Regions from separate parts of the Baekduia sp. genome, predicted to be linked through region 4. Evidence: riboswitches for the same ligand, from Rfam matches in the RefSeq annotation. Region 4 holds a riboswitch; each other region holds the start of a gene.
The links. Region 4 has a riboswitch for cyclic di-AMP ahead of VGO10_RS02595 (hypothetical protein). Riboswitches for the same ligand answer to the same signal wherever they lie in the genome.
Positions count from the first base shown of each region.

Region 1: it holds a riboswitch for cyclic di-AMP, as region 4 does, so the genes downstream of both, VGO10_RS11770 (transglycosylase family protein) here and VGO10_RS02595 (hypothetical protein) in region 4, are expected to answer to the same signal.
Region 2: it holds a riboswitch for cyclic di-AMP, as region 4 does, so the genes downstream of both, VGO10_RS20975 (septal ring lytic transglycosylase RlpA family protein) here and VGO10_RS02595 (hypothetical protein) in region 4, are expected to answer to the same signal.
Region 3: it holds a riboswitch for cyclic di-AMP, as region 4 does, so the genes downstream of both, VGO10_RS05630 (peptidoglycan-binding domain-containing protein) here and VGO10_RS02595 (hypothetical protein) in region 4, are expected to answer to the same signal.

Region 1 is NZ_DASYJG010000049.1:20,199-23,803, reverse strand. It holds gene VGO10_RS11780 (PASTA domain-containing protein) at 1-541, opposite strand, end outside; gene VGO10_RS11775 (hypothetical protein) at 757-1,020, opposite strand; gene VGO10_RS11770 (transglycosylase family protein) at 1,145-1,819, opposite strand; cyclic di-AMP (ydaO/yuaA leader) riboswitch at 1,830-1,991, opposite strand; gene ftsH (ATP-dependent zinc metalloprotease FtsH) at 2,097-3,605, shown strand, end outside.
Region 2 is NZ_DASYJG010000098.1:93,214-96,818, forward strand. It holds gene dinB (DNA polymerase IV) at 1-646, opposite strand, end outside; gene VGO10_RS20975 (septal ring lytic transglycosylase RlpA family protein) at 819-1,403, opposite strand; cyclic di-AMP (ydaO/yuaA leader) riboswitch at 1,532-1,729, opposite strand; gene VGO10_RS20980 (amidohydrolase family protein) at 1,808-2,944, opposite strand; gene VGO10_RS20985 (RNA polymerase sigma factor) at 2,976-3,524, opposite strand.
Region 3 is NZ_DASYJG010000027.1:2,604-6,208, reverse strand. It holds gene VGO10_RS05635 (TIGR00730 family Rossman fold protein) at 1-488, opposite strand, end outside; gene VGO10_RS05630 (peptidoglycan-binding domain-containing protein) at 582-1,694, opposite strand; cyclic di-AMP (ydaO/yuaA leader) riboswitch at 1,702-1,863, opposite strand; gene VGO10_RS05625 (M20/M25/M40 family metallo-hydrolase) at 1,924-3,078, opposite strand; gene VGO10_RS05620 (peroxiredoxin) at 3,101-3,580, shown strand; gene sufD (Fe-S cluster assembly protein SufD) at 3,581-3,605, opposite strand, start outside.
Region 4 is NZ_DASYJG010000013.1:8,667-12,271, forward strand. It holds gene VGO10_RS02590 (cell wall-binding repeat-containing protein) at 1-1,087, opposite strand, end outside; cyclic di-AMP (ydaO/yuaA leader) riboswitch at 1,288-1,434, shown strand; gene VGO10_RS02595 (hypothetical protein) at 1,439-2,050, shown strand; gene VGO10_RS02600 (PspA/IM30 family protein) at 2,118-2,876, shown strand; gene pspAA (PspA-associated protein PspAA) at 2,873-3,172, shown strand; gene pspAB (PspA-associated protein PspAB) at 3,169-3,605, opposite strand, start outside.

The DNA.
Region 1 (3,605 bases), on a different contig from region 4:
AGCGGCGCGCGAGCTGCACGACCACCGTCGACCCCGGATCGACGTGGGCGCCGGCGCTCGGGTCGGTCGCACAGACCTCGGGCTTGCCGCCGAGCAGTTCGTCGAAGAAGCCGCCGTTGGTGGTCTGCAGATCGCCTTCGAGATGGGCGTCGGCCAGCGCGGACTTGGCGTCGTCGGCGCTGAGGCCGACGAGGTCGGGGACCACGACGTCGACGACGCGACGGACCCGCACGGCGGTCAGCGCCGGGCGAGCGCGGCCGGCGCTGGCGAGGACGTCGACGACGTTGACGCCGGGTTCGACGCTGATCTGCGCGCTCCAGGCGCCACCGCTCACCTGCGCGCGCTCGCCGCGCACCGTGACGGTCGCGCTCGCCGGTCTCACGGTCCCACGGACCTCCACGCTCGCCGTCCGCACCGTCCCGAGATCCTGCGGCGCGGTGACCTGCAGGCGCACGGGTGCGACCGGCTTGGCCGGCTTGTCGCCACCACAGGCGCCGAGCAGGAGGGCGCACGCTGCGCCGGTGAGGAGGGAGAGCCGCATGCGTCGAGGTCGCCGGTGCAGCACACCGAACCCCACCAGTATGCGACAGCGCCCGCCCGTCGTTAACTCCCGAAGCCCCCTGCTGGCACAGAGGGCTTCGGATGAGGAAGGTCAAACATGAGCGGAGGAGGAGGGTGCTACACGCTCACTCCAGTAGTCGGCAGCCGCCCGCACAGACTTGAGATGGGCCGGGCGCGATGTGGCCGGGCGGTGGCTCAGTCCGCCGCGCCGTTGGACGCCGGCACGAGCCGGACCGTCCGGCGGCCGCCGGCCAGGGCGCGCTGCCATGGGCCGACGCCGTCGAGATCCTGGCCGGCGTCGAGCAGCAGCGCCGCCAGCGTCAGCGCCTCGTCGCGCGGCTGCGGCGGCGAGGCGTAGGCGCGGTCATGGCGACCCGTCAGCCCCGGGCTGAAGCGATCGTCGACCTCGACCGTGAACGACGGGCCGAGCGTCAGGGAGAGCTGGTCGGGAGCGGACACCGCGCGCAAGCGTCGCAGGTGCGCGACGCTTGCGCCACGTGGACGAGCGGCCTCCGCAGCACTCGACGACACCGAACCCGCGATATGCGCGGGTTCGGTGTCGCTCAGCGATCGATCCCAGGGATCATCTGCCGCAGGCCGGCCAGGGCGTGGTGCCCTGCGCCGCCAGCAGCGCCGCGGCGCGCCGATCCTGCTCGGCCTCGGGCGCGGCGGCGGGGTCGCCGCTGCCGCCCATCGCCCGCCACGTCGCGCGGGTGAACTGGTACTTGCCGCGGTACTGCCCATCGGCGGAGATCGCCGTCGGATCGCCGCCGGACTCGCACCGGGCGATCCGACCCAGCGTCGCGGAGTCCGGTCCGACCGCGGAGGCGACCGCCTCCGGCCCAGCGCTGCTCGCCGGCGCCGCCGTCCCGGACGGCAGCTTCATCGCGCCCGCCGTCTGCGGGCCGACGATCCCGTCGACCGTCAGGCCGTGGGCGCGCTGGAAGGAGCGCACGGCGCGCGCGGTCGCCGCCGAGAAGCGGCCGGTCTGCCCGATGCCGAGCGCCGCCTGCAGGGCGGAGACGGCGCTGCCGGACGAACCGGCGCTCAGCGTGCTCGGGACCGGCGCTTGCGCGCTGGTCTGCGCCAGCGCCAGCGGGCCGCCCAGCGCCAGCACGGCGCCGAGGATCGCCACCGAGCTGCTGCCGCCGCGGCGTCGCCGTCGGCGGAGGACCGCCAGCCGTTGCGCCACAGCGGTCCGGCGCGCACGCGAGCGTTCCATGGACGCCTGGCAGGCGCGTTCGATCTCGTAGATCACGAAGGGTGCTTCCTTTGCTCTTCACGCCTACGGGGTTAGCTGACGGGCTCGCGCTGTAGAGCTGCGCTACGCCACAGATGTGGCGATTCGCCCCGGGACCCGCTCACGCGGATCCAGTTGGGTCCCCCGCTCCCGGCGACACGGCGCCACCGGGACTCGGCTGGTGTACAGCCGTGTAGGGAAGCACATCGGCACGACACATGCTGGGTGACAGAACGTTCGGGACCGAGCCGTCGGCGAGCCGCGCCGTCCTGGTTCGTACACTGCGCCCCAGCGCATGCCACCAGAGCCAGAAGCACCCCGCCGCAGGGATGACCGCCAGCCAACGCCGTGGCGGGTCGAGGGCGGACCGACCGAGAAGAAGCAGGGCCCGATGGGCATGCCACGCCCTCCCGGAGGCCGCCGCTTCCTCTACTTCGTCGTCGCCGTGCTGGCTTTGAACGTCCTGTTCGGCTTCCTGGTCCCCAGCCAGCCGAACCGGATCTCGGTGCCTTATACGCAGTTCCTCAACGAGGTCGACAAGAACAACGTCCGCGAGGTCACCTCCAAGGGGGATGACATCCAGGGCGTCTTCAAGGTCAAGGTCGACCCGCAGGACTCCAAGCACGAGTCCGAGACCAAGTTCAAGACCTTCCGTCCGGCCTTCGCGCCGACCAACGAGACGCTGCTCGCCCAGCTGCAGGCCAAGGGCGTCATCGTCAACGCCAAGCCACTGGACAACGGCCGCTCGCTGTGGGCCGACATCCTGCTCTTCTTCGGCCCGACGCTGCTGATCGTCGGCCTCTTCATCGTCATCGCCCGCCGCGCGGGTGGCGGCGCCGCCGGCCTGTCGGGCCTCGGCCGCTCGCGGGCCAAGCGCTATGACTCGGCCAGCACGTCGCGCACGACCTTCGCCGACGTCGCCGGCATCGACGAGGCCGAGGATGAGCTCGAAGAGGTCGTCGACTTCCTCAAGAACCCCGACAAGTACCGCTCGCTCGGGGCGATGATCCCGAAGGGCGTGCTGCTGAGCGGCCAGCCCGGCACGGGCAAGACGCTCCTGGCCCGCGCGGTCGCCGGCGAGGCCGACGTGCCGTTCTTCTCCATCTCGGCGTCGGAGTTCATCGAGATGGTCGTCGGCGTCGGCGCCTCCCGCGTCCGCGATCTCTTCACGCAGGCCAAGGCCGCGGCGCCGTCGATCATCTTCATCGACGAGCTCGACGCGATCGGCCGCCAGCGCGGCGGCGGCGCATCGCTCGGCGGCCACGACGAGCGCGAGCAGACGCTCAACCAGATCCTCACCGAGATGGACGGCTTCACGGGCTCTGAAGGCGTCATCGTCCTGGCCTCGACCAACCGACCTGATGTCCTTGACGCTGCGCTGCTGCGCCCCGGCCGCTTCGACCGCCGCGTCACCGTCAACCCGCCCGACGTCGAGGGCCGCGAGAAGATCCTCGAGGTCCACACGCGCTCGGTGCCGCTGGCTGACGACGTCGACCTCAAGGGCCTGGCCGCGACGACGCCCGGGATGGTCGGCGCCGACCTGCGCAACCTCGTCAACGAGGCCGCGCTCGGCGCCGCCAAGTCGGGGCACAAGGCGGTCGAGTCCGCCGACTTCTACAACGCCTTCGAGAAGATCGTCCTCGGCACCGAGCGGCGCATCACCCTCAGCCGCGAGGAGCGCGAGCGCACCGCCTACCACGAGGGCGGCCATGCGCTGCTGGGCATGCTCGAGCCGGGCGCCGACCCGGTCCGCAAGGTCTCGATCGTCCCGCGCGGGCGCGCGCTCGGCGTGACGTTCCAGTCG
Region 2 (3,605 bases), on a different contig from region 4:
AGCGCTCGCCGAAGCGCTCCTGCAGCTCGACGACCGGCGCGTTCTGCAGCGCGCCGAGCGTCGCGTAGCCCATCTCAGCCAGCCGCGCCGCGGTCTTGGGGCCGATGCCCGGGACGATCCGCGGGGAGCGGTCGGCGATGTGGGCGGCGCACTGCTCGCGACCGATCGCCACGAAGCCCGCGGGCTTGCCGAGGTCAGAAGCGATCTTGGCGACCAGCCGGTTGGGCGCGATCCCGGCCGAGATCTGGATGCCGGTCTGCTCCTTGACCGCGGCGATCAACTCGCGCAAGAAAGGCAGCGGCTTGTCGATGCCGGTGAGATCGGCGTAGGCCTCGTCGATCCCGGCTTGTTGGAGGACATCGACACGCTCGCGCACGAGGCCCCAGACCTCGCGCGACTTCTCGGAGTAGGCCTGGTGGTCGGGCGGGATCGTCACCGCCTGCGGGCAGCGCCGCCGCGCCTCGGCCGCGCTCATCGCCGAGCCGACGCCGAACTTGCGCGCCTCATAGGACGCGGTCGTGACGACCGCACGCGGGCCAGTGCCGGCGACGATCACCGGCAGCCCCTTGAGCTCCGGCCGCCGCTGCAGCTCGACCGACGCGAAGAACGCATCGCAGTCGAGGTGAGCTATGACGCGCTTCGCCACCCGTCAAAGGTACGCGGCGCACCCGACGCGCCCACCCCACCATGCGTCGAGGGACGACTGCACCACGCCCTCGGGGTTCAGTCGTCCCTCGATGACCCAAAGGGTGCATCGAGGGACGACTTTGGGGTCCTCAGGACCCACAGTCGTCCCTCGACGGCCCAGGGTGATGCCGCTAGCGCGTGGTGAGAACCGTGCCGGTCGAGCCGAAGCCGAGCTTGGCCTTCGTCGCGGCGGTCAGGTCGAACTCGCGGGCGCCCACGTAGGGGCCGCGGTCGACGACCGGCACGCGCACGGTACGGCCGCGGTAATGCAGCGTGACCTTCGTGCCGCACGGCAGCGACTTGTTGGCGACGCCGAGCGTGCCGGGCGTCAGCGTGCCGCCGCAGGCGAGGTGGCCGCCGTAGAGGCCGGGGCCGTACCACGAGGCGAGCGCCCGGCGGTAGATGCGGGCCGTGCCCGCCAGGTGGCGCGACGAGGACAGCTCGCGCGTGCCGCCGAAGTGGACGCGCACGCGCTTGGTGCCGGTGCGCGCCGCGCGCCAGACCAAGACGTAGCGGCCGTGGCGATCGGTGCGATCGTGGTCGACCGTCCTCCACCCGCCACTGCCCTTGGCCAGCTGCAGCGAGACGGCGCGGCCGGCGCCCGCCGGGCGCAGGGCGCCACGGACGACGATGCTGTTGCCCGCCATGACCGTGCGCCGCACGCTCCTGACGGTCAGCGAGGACGACGCCTTGATCGCGACAGGCGTCGCGGCCAAGGTGGGCGCTAATGGAGACTGCGTATCGGAGCTCGCGACGGACGGACCCGCCGCGACGATGGTCGTGCTGAGAAGCGCGCTCGTGAGACCCGAAGCGCGCAGGTTCTTGAGCCTCAAGGAGAGGCACCTCCTACGTGATCAGCGCCTGCGGGGTTAGCTGTCGGGCTCGCGACAAGCCGCGGCGCGTGCATCGGGCACGCGTCGGTCAATCGCTACGGGGCCAGTGGGCCCCGACTCGCCCCAGCCGGTCGGATCGCACTCACGACCGGCAGATGGGTCCCCCGCCCGTCTCCGATCAGGCGGAGACGGTTCGGCGTTCGAACAAGTGTTCGTTCAGACTATCCCGAGACCCGGGCCGCTGTGTGAACCGGGTCACACAACCAGCGGTCAGCCATTGACAGCTGTCAGGCCGAGAGCAGGGCCTCGGCGGTGCCCGCCAAGACCATCGCGGCCAGCGCGGGGTACAAGCTCGCGAACGGATGCATCCCCTCCGCCATGCGCTGCTGGGACACCGCGATGTAGCGATCCATCTCATTCAGCACTTCACGATGCTGCGCACCGTCAGGCGCCTGGCAGGCCAAGCGCGCCAGCGAGAACGCCTGGGTCGCATCACCCTGGAGGAACGTGACCTGCACGGCCGTGGCCACGTAGCTGATCACCCGCTCGAAGCTGAGCACGCGGGCGCCGAGGTTGCCCGTGCCCGCCGCCGGGCCCAGGTCCAGGAGGTCGTCACCGGCGAGCACCCGCTCGATCTGACCGCCGGCGATCACCGCAGCCTGCTCGGGCGTCAGCCCGACCGCCCGCGCGCAGCGCAGCATCAGCAGCGCCGGATACCGCGGCCCGCCGTACGGCATGTCCGAGGCGTACAAGATCTGCCCGGGCGGCACGGTGGCAAACAGCGTCAGCATGTCGCTCACGTGCCACCACGACGTGTCGAACAGGATGTTCGGCAGTCGGCCCACGTGCGGCGCCAGCAGCCCCAAGTCGCTGATGCCGGCGTGCGCGAGGATCAGCCGGGCGCCCGGATGCTCGGTCGCCAGGTGCACGATCGGGTCGCCGAGGTCAGGGATCCCGCGGCCGGCGTGAAAGAGCACCGGCAGCCGGTGCTCTCCGGCCAGCGCGACGAGCTCCTCGACAACCGGGTGCGGGAGCACGAAGCCATCGCTGCGCGGATGGAGCTTGAAGCCCCGGGCGCCGGCCGCCAGACAGCGGCGCGCCTCCTCCATCGCATCGGGCGCCTTGGGATCGATGCGCGCCAGCGGGACGAGCCGACCATCAGATTCCGCACACGAGCGCAGGACCCAGTCGTTAGGCCCGCGATAGCCGTCGGGCTCCTGCATGGCGAAGACCAGCGCGCGCTGCTGGCCGGCCGCATCCAGCGCCGCGATCAGCTCTTCTGGATCGGCCTCAAAGCCATCGGGATCGTGATGGCCGATGTGGGTGTGGGCGTCGAACCAGGAAACGCTTTCCCCCAGCCACGCAAGCTCGCGCGACCACAGCTCGACGAGGACGTCTTCGAAGGGCAGACCGACCACCGGCACGGTGCGCACCCTACCCGAGTGGTCAACGGCGTTAGGCGGCTACGCCGTCCTCCGCGCGCAGCGACCCCAGTTCGGCGCGCAGGCGGGCGAGCCCGAGGCGGATCCGACTCTTGGCGGTGCCGAGCGGCACGCCGGCGCGCGTCGCGATCTGGTCGGCGGTCAGCCCGCCCCAGTAAGCGAGCACCAGCGCCTCGCGCTGGGAGTTGGGCAGGCGGCCGAGCGCGGCGCGGACGTCGGAGCGGTCGGCCGAGGCAAGCGCCAGGTGATCGGGCTGCAAATCGGCGCCGCGGGAGACGTCATGGGCGACGACGACCTTCAAGCGATCCTCGGCCCGCCCGGAGGCCTGCCCCTCGCGCCAGACATCGACCGCGCGACTGCGGGCCATCAGCCGCAGGTAGCTGCCGACCTCGCCGCGGCCGGCGTCGAACTTCTGCGGGTTGCGCCAGACGCGCAGAAAGACGTCCTGGACGACATCCTGGGCCGCCGCCGAACTGCCCAGCACGCGGTGGGCGGTCGCGTGGACGCTGCGCCGGTGCTCGTCGTAGATGCGGCCGAAGATGACGGGATCGCTGAGGTCCATCGCTACGTGCTCCAAGTCCGGAGAGGGGTCAGACGGAGAGGGTCTACCCGTGCCACCAGCACCTTACACACGATGTTGAAG
Region 3 (3,605 bases), on a different contig from region 4:
TCGAGCGTGCCGAAGCCGCCGGGCAGGACGACGAACGCGGTCGCGTAGCGCACGAACATCATCTTGCGCGTGAAGAAGAACTCGCAGGTCAGCGCGATGTCCTGGTAGGGGTTCGGCGCCTGCTCGAAGGGCAACATGATGTTCAACCCAACCGACGTCACGCCCGCGTCCTGCGCACCGCGGTTGGCCGCCTCCATCAGGCCGGGTCCGCCGCCGGTGATGATCGCGAAGCCCTCGCCACCGACGCGGCGGGCGATCTCGCGGCCCTGGGCGTAATACGGATCCACGGGCCTGACGCGCGCCGATCCGAAGAACGTCACGGCCGGGCCGAGATCGCGCAGCGCCTCGAAGCCGGCCTCGAGGTCGTGGCCGATGCGCTCCAGGCGCTCGGCCTCGGTGCGGGTCGCGAGCACGGCGCGGCGCTTGGTGCCCAGCAGCTCCTCGTCTGGCGAGGTGGGCGGATGGGGACGGCGAGCGGGCGTGGTCACGCGCGGGGTTCTATCCGACGTGGCCGCATGGCGGAGGCGGTGCGCGCCTCCCGAGCGCCCACCGCCTCCGTGTACCCCTGCGGAAACTGGTGCCTAGAGCCCGGGCGGATGCACGACCGTGTACCCGCTGGCCGGGCGCGAGGCGGTCTGCCAGCGCGAGCCGGTCCCCGAGCGGCCGCTGGTGTCGAAGCGCAGCCCGGCGACGACCATGTAGACGTGGCCGCTGTTGGCGTAGATGGTCACCCACTGGCCGGGACCCTTGTCGCCCCAGCCGGCGAAGTCGCCGGAGGTCAGCGCCGAGTCCAGCAGGCCGGCGCCGTGCAGCGCGTAGGAGACCGAGCCCGAGCAGTCATAGCCGGAGTCCTGCCATTTGCCGTGGCCGCCGCCGTAGTGGTAGGGCGTCTTGGCGATCTCGTTGCCCGCGGCGATGATCTGCTTGACCTGGTCGGGCGCGTCGGCCGGCGCGACGGCGAGGCCGTCGCTGCCGACGGTCGCCTTGGAGCCGGGCGTGAGCGCCGCCGGCGCCGGCGAGGTCGAGCCCGTGGCGGTGGAGTCGTCGCCGTCGACCAGCGAGCGCAGCAGGTCGATGTCGGCGGCGTCGGTGATGCCGTCGACGTCGACCTGCTGATCGGTCTCGAACTGCTTGATGCTCTTGACCGTGCCGGCGCCGTATTCCCCGTCGACCGATGTCGTGAAGCCCGCGCGCTTGAGGTAGTCCTGAAGGATCTTGACGTCGTGGCCGCTCATCCCCTTGCGCAGCGGGATGCGGTCGCCGAGGTGGTAGGTGCCGGTCACGGTGGAGCGGACGTCGAAGCCGCCGCTGGCGTTCTTGGCGGCCGAGCCGTCGGTCGCGCCCTTCAGGGCGGCGATCGTCCTGCCGTCGGCGACCCCCGTCGCCCTGAGGCGGGCGGCGCGCTGGAAGCGGCGCACGACCTTGACGGTGGTGGCGCCGAAGCTGCCGTCGGTCGCGGTCTTGAAGCCCGCCTGCGTGAGCAGCGTCTGGAGCGCCTTGACGCGCGGGCCGTGGTCACCGTCGCGCAGCGTCCTGCTTCCCACCTTCTTGGCCGCCGTCGCAGCCGGGGCTGTGGTCTGCGGGGCGGCAACCGGGGTGTCAGCCCCGGCGATGGCGGGGAGAAACAGGAAACAAGCGGCAGCGAACGCGTAGAAGACGCAGAACGCGGTCGAGCGGAACGGCAGGCGCGACAACGGAACTTACCCCTCTCTTTGGGCGCCTACGGGGTTAGCTGTCGGGCTCGCGCCAAGAGAGTGGCGCTACTTCGCTGATCGCGATGATTCGCCCCATGCCCGATATCTCGGGCCAGTGGGTCCCCCGCTCCCCGGCGATTGCTCGTCAGGGATTCGGCTGGTCAAACGACGGCGGAAGCGTAGCGAAGCCTGCGGCCGTTTGTCGTCATAACGACGTCCGCTGCCTGACTCACGCGACCGGGGGAGGTGGCTGCAGGGCGGCGAGTGCCACCGCCAGCGCGACCTCGGTGCGGGTCCGCAGCGAGGAGGCGAGCACGAACTCGCCGGGGTTGTGCGCCGCTCCACCGCGCGGGCCGAGCCCGTCGACGGTCAGCGGGATCGTCGCCGCGAAGTGGCTGGCGTCGCTGGCGCCACCGCGTTGCGCGGCGATGACGGGCCGGCCGAGAAACGCGCTCGCGCAAGCCAGCAGCGGCGCGGTCGCCTCACGGGCGTCCATGCCCGGCCACTCGCGGACGAGGCGCTTGGTGAGGGTCGCGCCGCCGACATCGGCGGGGACGGCGTCGAGGACGCGGGCGAAGGCGTCGAGGCGATCGGCGCGGACGTCGGCGATCAGCCGCCCGGCCGCGGGGACGACGTTGAACGCGTCGCCGCTGCGCACGACGGTCGGGACGGCGGTGAGGCGATCATCGCCGTGCGGATCGTGCTGGGCGGCGATGGCCTGGGCGGCGGTCGCGAGCGCGAGCAGCGCGTTGACGCCCTTGTCGGGGGCCGAGCCGGAGTGCGCGCTGCGGCCGTGGGCCAGCACCTCGACGGTGCCGGCGCCCTTGCGCTTGACGACGACCGCGTCGTTGCCGTCGGCGTCGCGCTCGCCGGCCTCGAAGCAGAGGCAGGCGTCGAAGCCGGCGAAGCGGTCGACGTGGCCGAATGGGCCGACGCGCCACTCCTCGTCGACGACGAGCAGCAGCGCGATCTCGGCGAAGAGGTCGGGCCGGGTGGCCAGCGCGCGCAGGACGCCGAGGGCGAGGATGTCGCCGCCCTTCATGTCGACCGTGCCCGAGCCGTAGAGGCGGTCGGGGTCTTGTGGATCGCGCTCGAGGACGCGGTGCTCGTCGTGGGCGACGACCGTGTCGAGATGGCCGAGCAGAAGGACGCGGCGCGTGCCGGTGCCGCGCACGCGCGCGAGAAGATCGGGCGCGTGGTCGGGCGAGGAGCACGGGACGCGTTCGGTGGTCGCACCGTCTGGCAGCAGCGCCGCGGCGATCGCCGCGGCCTCCTGCGCGCCGCTGACATCGCCCGAGGGCGAGGAGACGCCCACGAGCGCCTCGAGCTCACGCCCGGCGCGGTCGGCGATCGAAGCTGAACTTTCGGCGATCCACTGGTCCACGGGTTCTCTACAGTTGCACGTCATGGCCAAGGGACCGCGCGTGGGCGACACCGCCCCGGACTTCGAACTGGTGGGCACCGATGGGCCGTTCCGGCTCAGCGAGCATCGCGGCCAACGCGTCGTGTTGCTGTTCTACCCGGGCGACGAGACGCCGGTCTGCACGAAGCAGTTCTGCTCGTATCGCGATCGTGCGGACGACATGTCGGCGCTGGACGCCGTTGTTGTCGGCATCTCCGGCCAGGACGTGGAGTCCCACCGCGAGTTCACCTCGCATCACGGTCTGACCGTGCCGCTGCTGGCCGATCCCGACAAGGCCGTCGCACGGGCCTACGGCGTGACCCGGCCGGTCCTCGGAACCCAGCGCGCGACGTTCATCATCGACGCCGACGGCACGATCGCCTGGGCCAAGATCCACGCGCTTGGGTTGGACTACGTGGGCGTCGACGAGCTGGCCGCGGCGCTGGCGTCCGTCGCGCCGGCCGCGCCCGCCTCAGCCGAGTAGCTAACCGAGCACCTCGCCCAGCCGC
Region 4 (3,605 bases):
GATTGTAGACGCCGCGCACCGGATCCCTGGTGTAGCCAGGCTGCACGTCGAGCAGGTAACCCTGCAACGCGGTCGGCACCTTGGTCGGGTCGTCGGTCACCAGGAGCGGGCCGTAGGTGCCGCTGGCCGACAACGGTGCGGCGGCGCCGGCATCGCCCGGGCGGTGAGTGTCGGCGAAGACGAAGCCGTGGCCAGGATCGACGACGCCCCAGCCGAACGCGCCGTCGACGAAGCGCGCGAAGGCGACCGAGGACGCCGCGGGGCTCGCGCCGGCGATGCGCGTCACGCTGCCGAGCTTCTTGAGCTGCTTCAGGACCTTGTCGGAGACCGCGCTGGACGGGCCGAGGACATAGATCTTGGGCTGCTGGTGGGCCGCGATCGCCGCGCGGGTGTCCTCGGGCACGCTGTCGCGACGGGTGAAGAGGATCGGGTCGCCGGACTTGGCCGCCCAGGCGGCTGCAGGCATCGCGTACTCCGGTGCGTCGGCGCCGACGACGACCACGCGGTCGCTCGTGGTCCCGTGCGCAGCGGCCTGGAAGGCGTCGATGGCGCGGGCGAGCGCGAAGGCGCCGTCGCCGCGCAGGTCGGTGGTCTTGGTGCCATCGAGCTCGGGCACGTCGCCGACGCGGATGACCTGTGCGCCGCCGGCGTCCTTGGAGCCCGTGGGCGCCAGCGCGGCCAGCGCGTTCTGGGTCGCGGCCGGGAGCTTGTCGGTGCCGTGCGCGTAGAGCAGCGGCGCGCGGATCGGCGCGCTCATCAGCACCGAGGCGGCGAGGCCGACGCGCCAGTCGCTGTCGTCGGCGAGCACGACGGCCTGCGGGCGGGTGATGCGCGATGCGCCGGTGTAGACCGCGCGCGCCGCGGCCGCGGCGTCGGCGATCGGATCGGCGCCGCCGATCCGCGTCGTGTTCTTGGTGGCGAACGTCGGGAAGCCGAGATCCTGGGCGGCCGTCGTCTCCGTGCCTTTGGCACCGGTGGTCGGCGTGGTCGGTGTCTGGCCGTTGTTGTCGGTGTCGGAGCCCCGGCCGCAGCCGGCCACGACCAGCGCGACAACGAGCACCGCGGCGGCGATTCGCGCGAGACGCATGGCCCGGCAGGCTACGTCCTCGGTCCGTCGGCACGCGCTGATCCGGCCCCACTCGCCGCCCCATCCGCCGACGCAGCTCCATGGATCATCCGTCCGGAGGCGAACCATCGGGGTGGGGATCGGGACGCTGCTCGCCGAACCACGGGGTGCAACCTGCATTGCGGGACGCGGATGTGCATCTTTCCGCCCCGTCGTGTAGGTTTCCGACCACGCCGAACCGCTGGTGAGGAGCCAGTGGGCGGGGGACCCAGGTTGTTTGGGGCGAATCACACGGTTATCCGTGAGAAGCGCAGGCTCTTTCCGCGCTAGCCCGTCAGCTAACCCCGCAGGCCGACGAAAGAGGATTCGACCTTGCGGGCATCTGCCCTTGTGCTGACGATCGTTGCATCGCTGGTAGCCGCTCCTGCGGCGCTGGCGCAGTCGACGACCGGTGGCGCAGACCCTTCCAGCACGATCCCGGCGACGGCAACCGTCCCGGCCGACACCGGTGGCGCCACCTACGGGCAGCCCAACCCGGCGACCACGCAGCTCACCCCCGAGCAGACCGCGACCATCCTGCCGACCGGCTACGCCGCCGCGCCCGCCTCGGCGCCGCAGGAGGTCAAGGACGCGATCGCCGCCGCCAACGAGATCATCGGCAAGCCCTATGTCTACGGCGGCGGGCACAACGCCAAGTTCCTCTCGCGCGGCTATGACTGCTCCGGCACCGTCTCCTACGCGCTGCACGGCGCCGACCTGCTGCCCCGCCCGCTGGACTCCTCGTCCTTCATGAAGTGGGGCGCCAAGGGTCCCGGCACCTGGTTCACGATCTACACGAACCCGGGCCACGCCTTCGCCGTCATCGCCGGCCTGCGCCTCGACACGAGCGCCGCGGGCGACCCCGCCGGCGGCAAGGGCCCGCGCTGGCGCCCGGTGCTGCGCAGCACCAGGGGCTTCACGGCCCGCCATCCGGTCGGCTTCTAGCCGACCTTCGCGGGCCAGGGGCTAGGCTTAGGCCCAACCCCTTTCCCACGATCTGCACGGAGGCCCGATGCCGGGCGTTAGTGGCCGTTTCTCGACGGTCGTGAAGGCGAAGATCTCGAAGCTGCTGGACCGCGCCGAGGATCCAGCAGAGACGCTGGACTACAGCTACCAGAAGCAGCTGGAGTCGCTCCAGAACGTCAAGAAGGGCATCGCGGACGTCGTCACGGCGAAGAAGCGACTGCAGATGCAGTCCTCCAAGCTCGAGCAGTCCGTCGTCAAGCTCGACACCCAAGCGCGCCAGGCCCTGTCGCAGGGCAACGAGGAGCTCGCCCGCGTCGCGCTGGAGCGCAAGAACGTCGCGCAGACCGAGCTGCAGGGGCTCGACTCGCAGGTCTCAGAGCTCGAGGCCCAGCAGCAGAAGCTGATCGACTCTCAGCAGAAGCTGACGACCAAGATCGAGGCCTTCCGCACCAAGAAGGAGGTCATCAAGGCGCAGTACTCGGCCGCCGAGGCCCAGGTGCGGATCTCCGAGGCCGCGACCGGTGTCGGCGAGGAGATGGCCGACGTCGGCCTGGCGATGCAGCGCGCCGTTGACAAGACCGAGCAGATGAAGGCCCGCGCCGACGCCGTCGGCGAGCTGGAGGCATCCGGCGCGTTCGAGGACCTCACCCAGCTCGGCGAGGGCGGCGATGACGACATCGACCGTCAGCTCAAGGAGCTGTCGAGCACCGCGACGGTCGATGACGAGCTGGCCAAGATGAAGGCGGAGATCGGCTCGGGTGCAGCTCCGGCGGAATCCAAGCAGCTCGAAGAGGGCCAGGCATGATCGTCCGCATCTCCGCGGACGGCCAATACGAGCTTGCCGACGACTTCCACGATCGCCTCAACCAGCTCGACGACGCCGCGGTGGAGGCCGTCGACCGCGACGACGAGCCCGGTTGGCGTGCCGCGTTCGACGAGCTGCTCGCGTTCGTTCGCGACAACGGCACGCGGACCGGCGAGGACGACCTGCGGCCGTCGGACATCATCCTGCCGCCCGCCGACATGAGCTACGTCGAGGCCGGCGCCGACTTCACCGGCGAGGGCCTCGTGCCCGACCCGGCCTCTGACGCCGTCGGCTAAATCGGGATTCCCCAGAGGGGGAACCAGCGCTCGAGCTCCTGCTCAACCGGGAGCTCGGCGCCCAGCTGGGCCTTGATCTGCAGCTCGCGCTCGGTGCTGCGCTGCTGGTCGCCGCCTGCCGGTACGAACGGGTACCAGGTGCCGCGCTTGTAGTTGTAGATGAAATAGACGGGGTGGCCGTCTGACTGCTCGAAGGCGAAGACGGCGCAGAGCACGCGGTTGCCGTAGCCGCCGAGCGCGAGCGCGTCGCTGACGGCGTTGACGCCAACGGCGAGATCGTCGATGTCGTCGTCGTGCAGGACCATCCAGCGGTAGCCGTAGGTGTCGTCGCTGGTCGTCAGCGTGGTCCCGGTCTCCTCGCCGGTGCCGCGCACGACCGCCTCCATCTCGGTGACGATCTGGGCGAAGTCCCCGGTCGCCAGCGGCTGGAAGA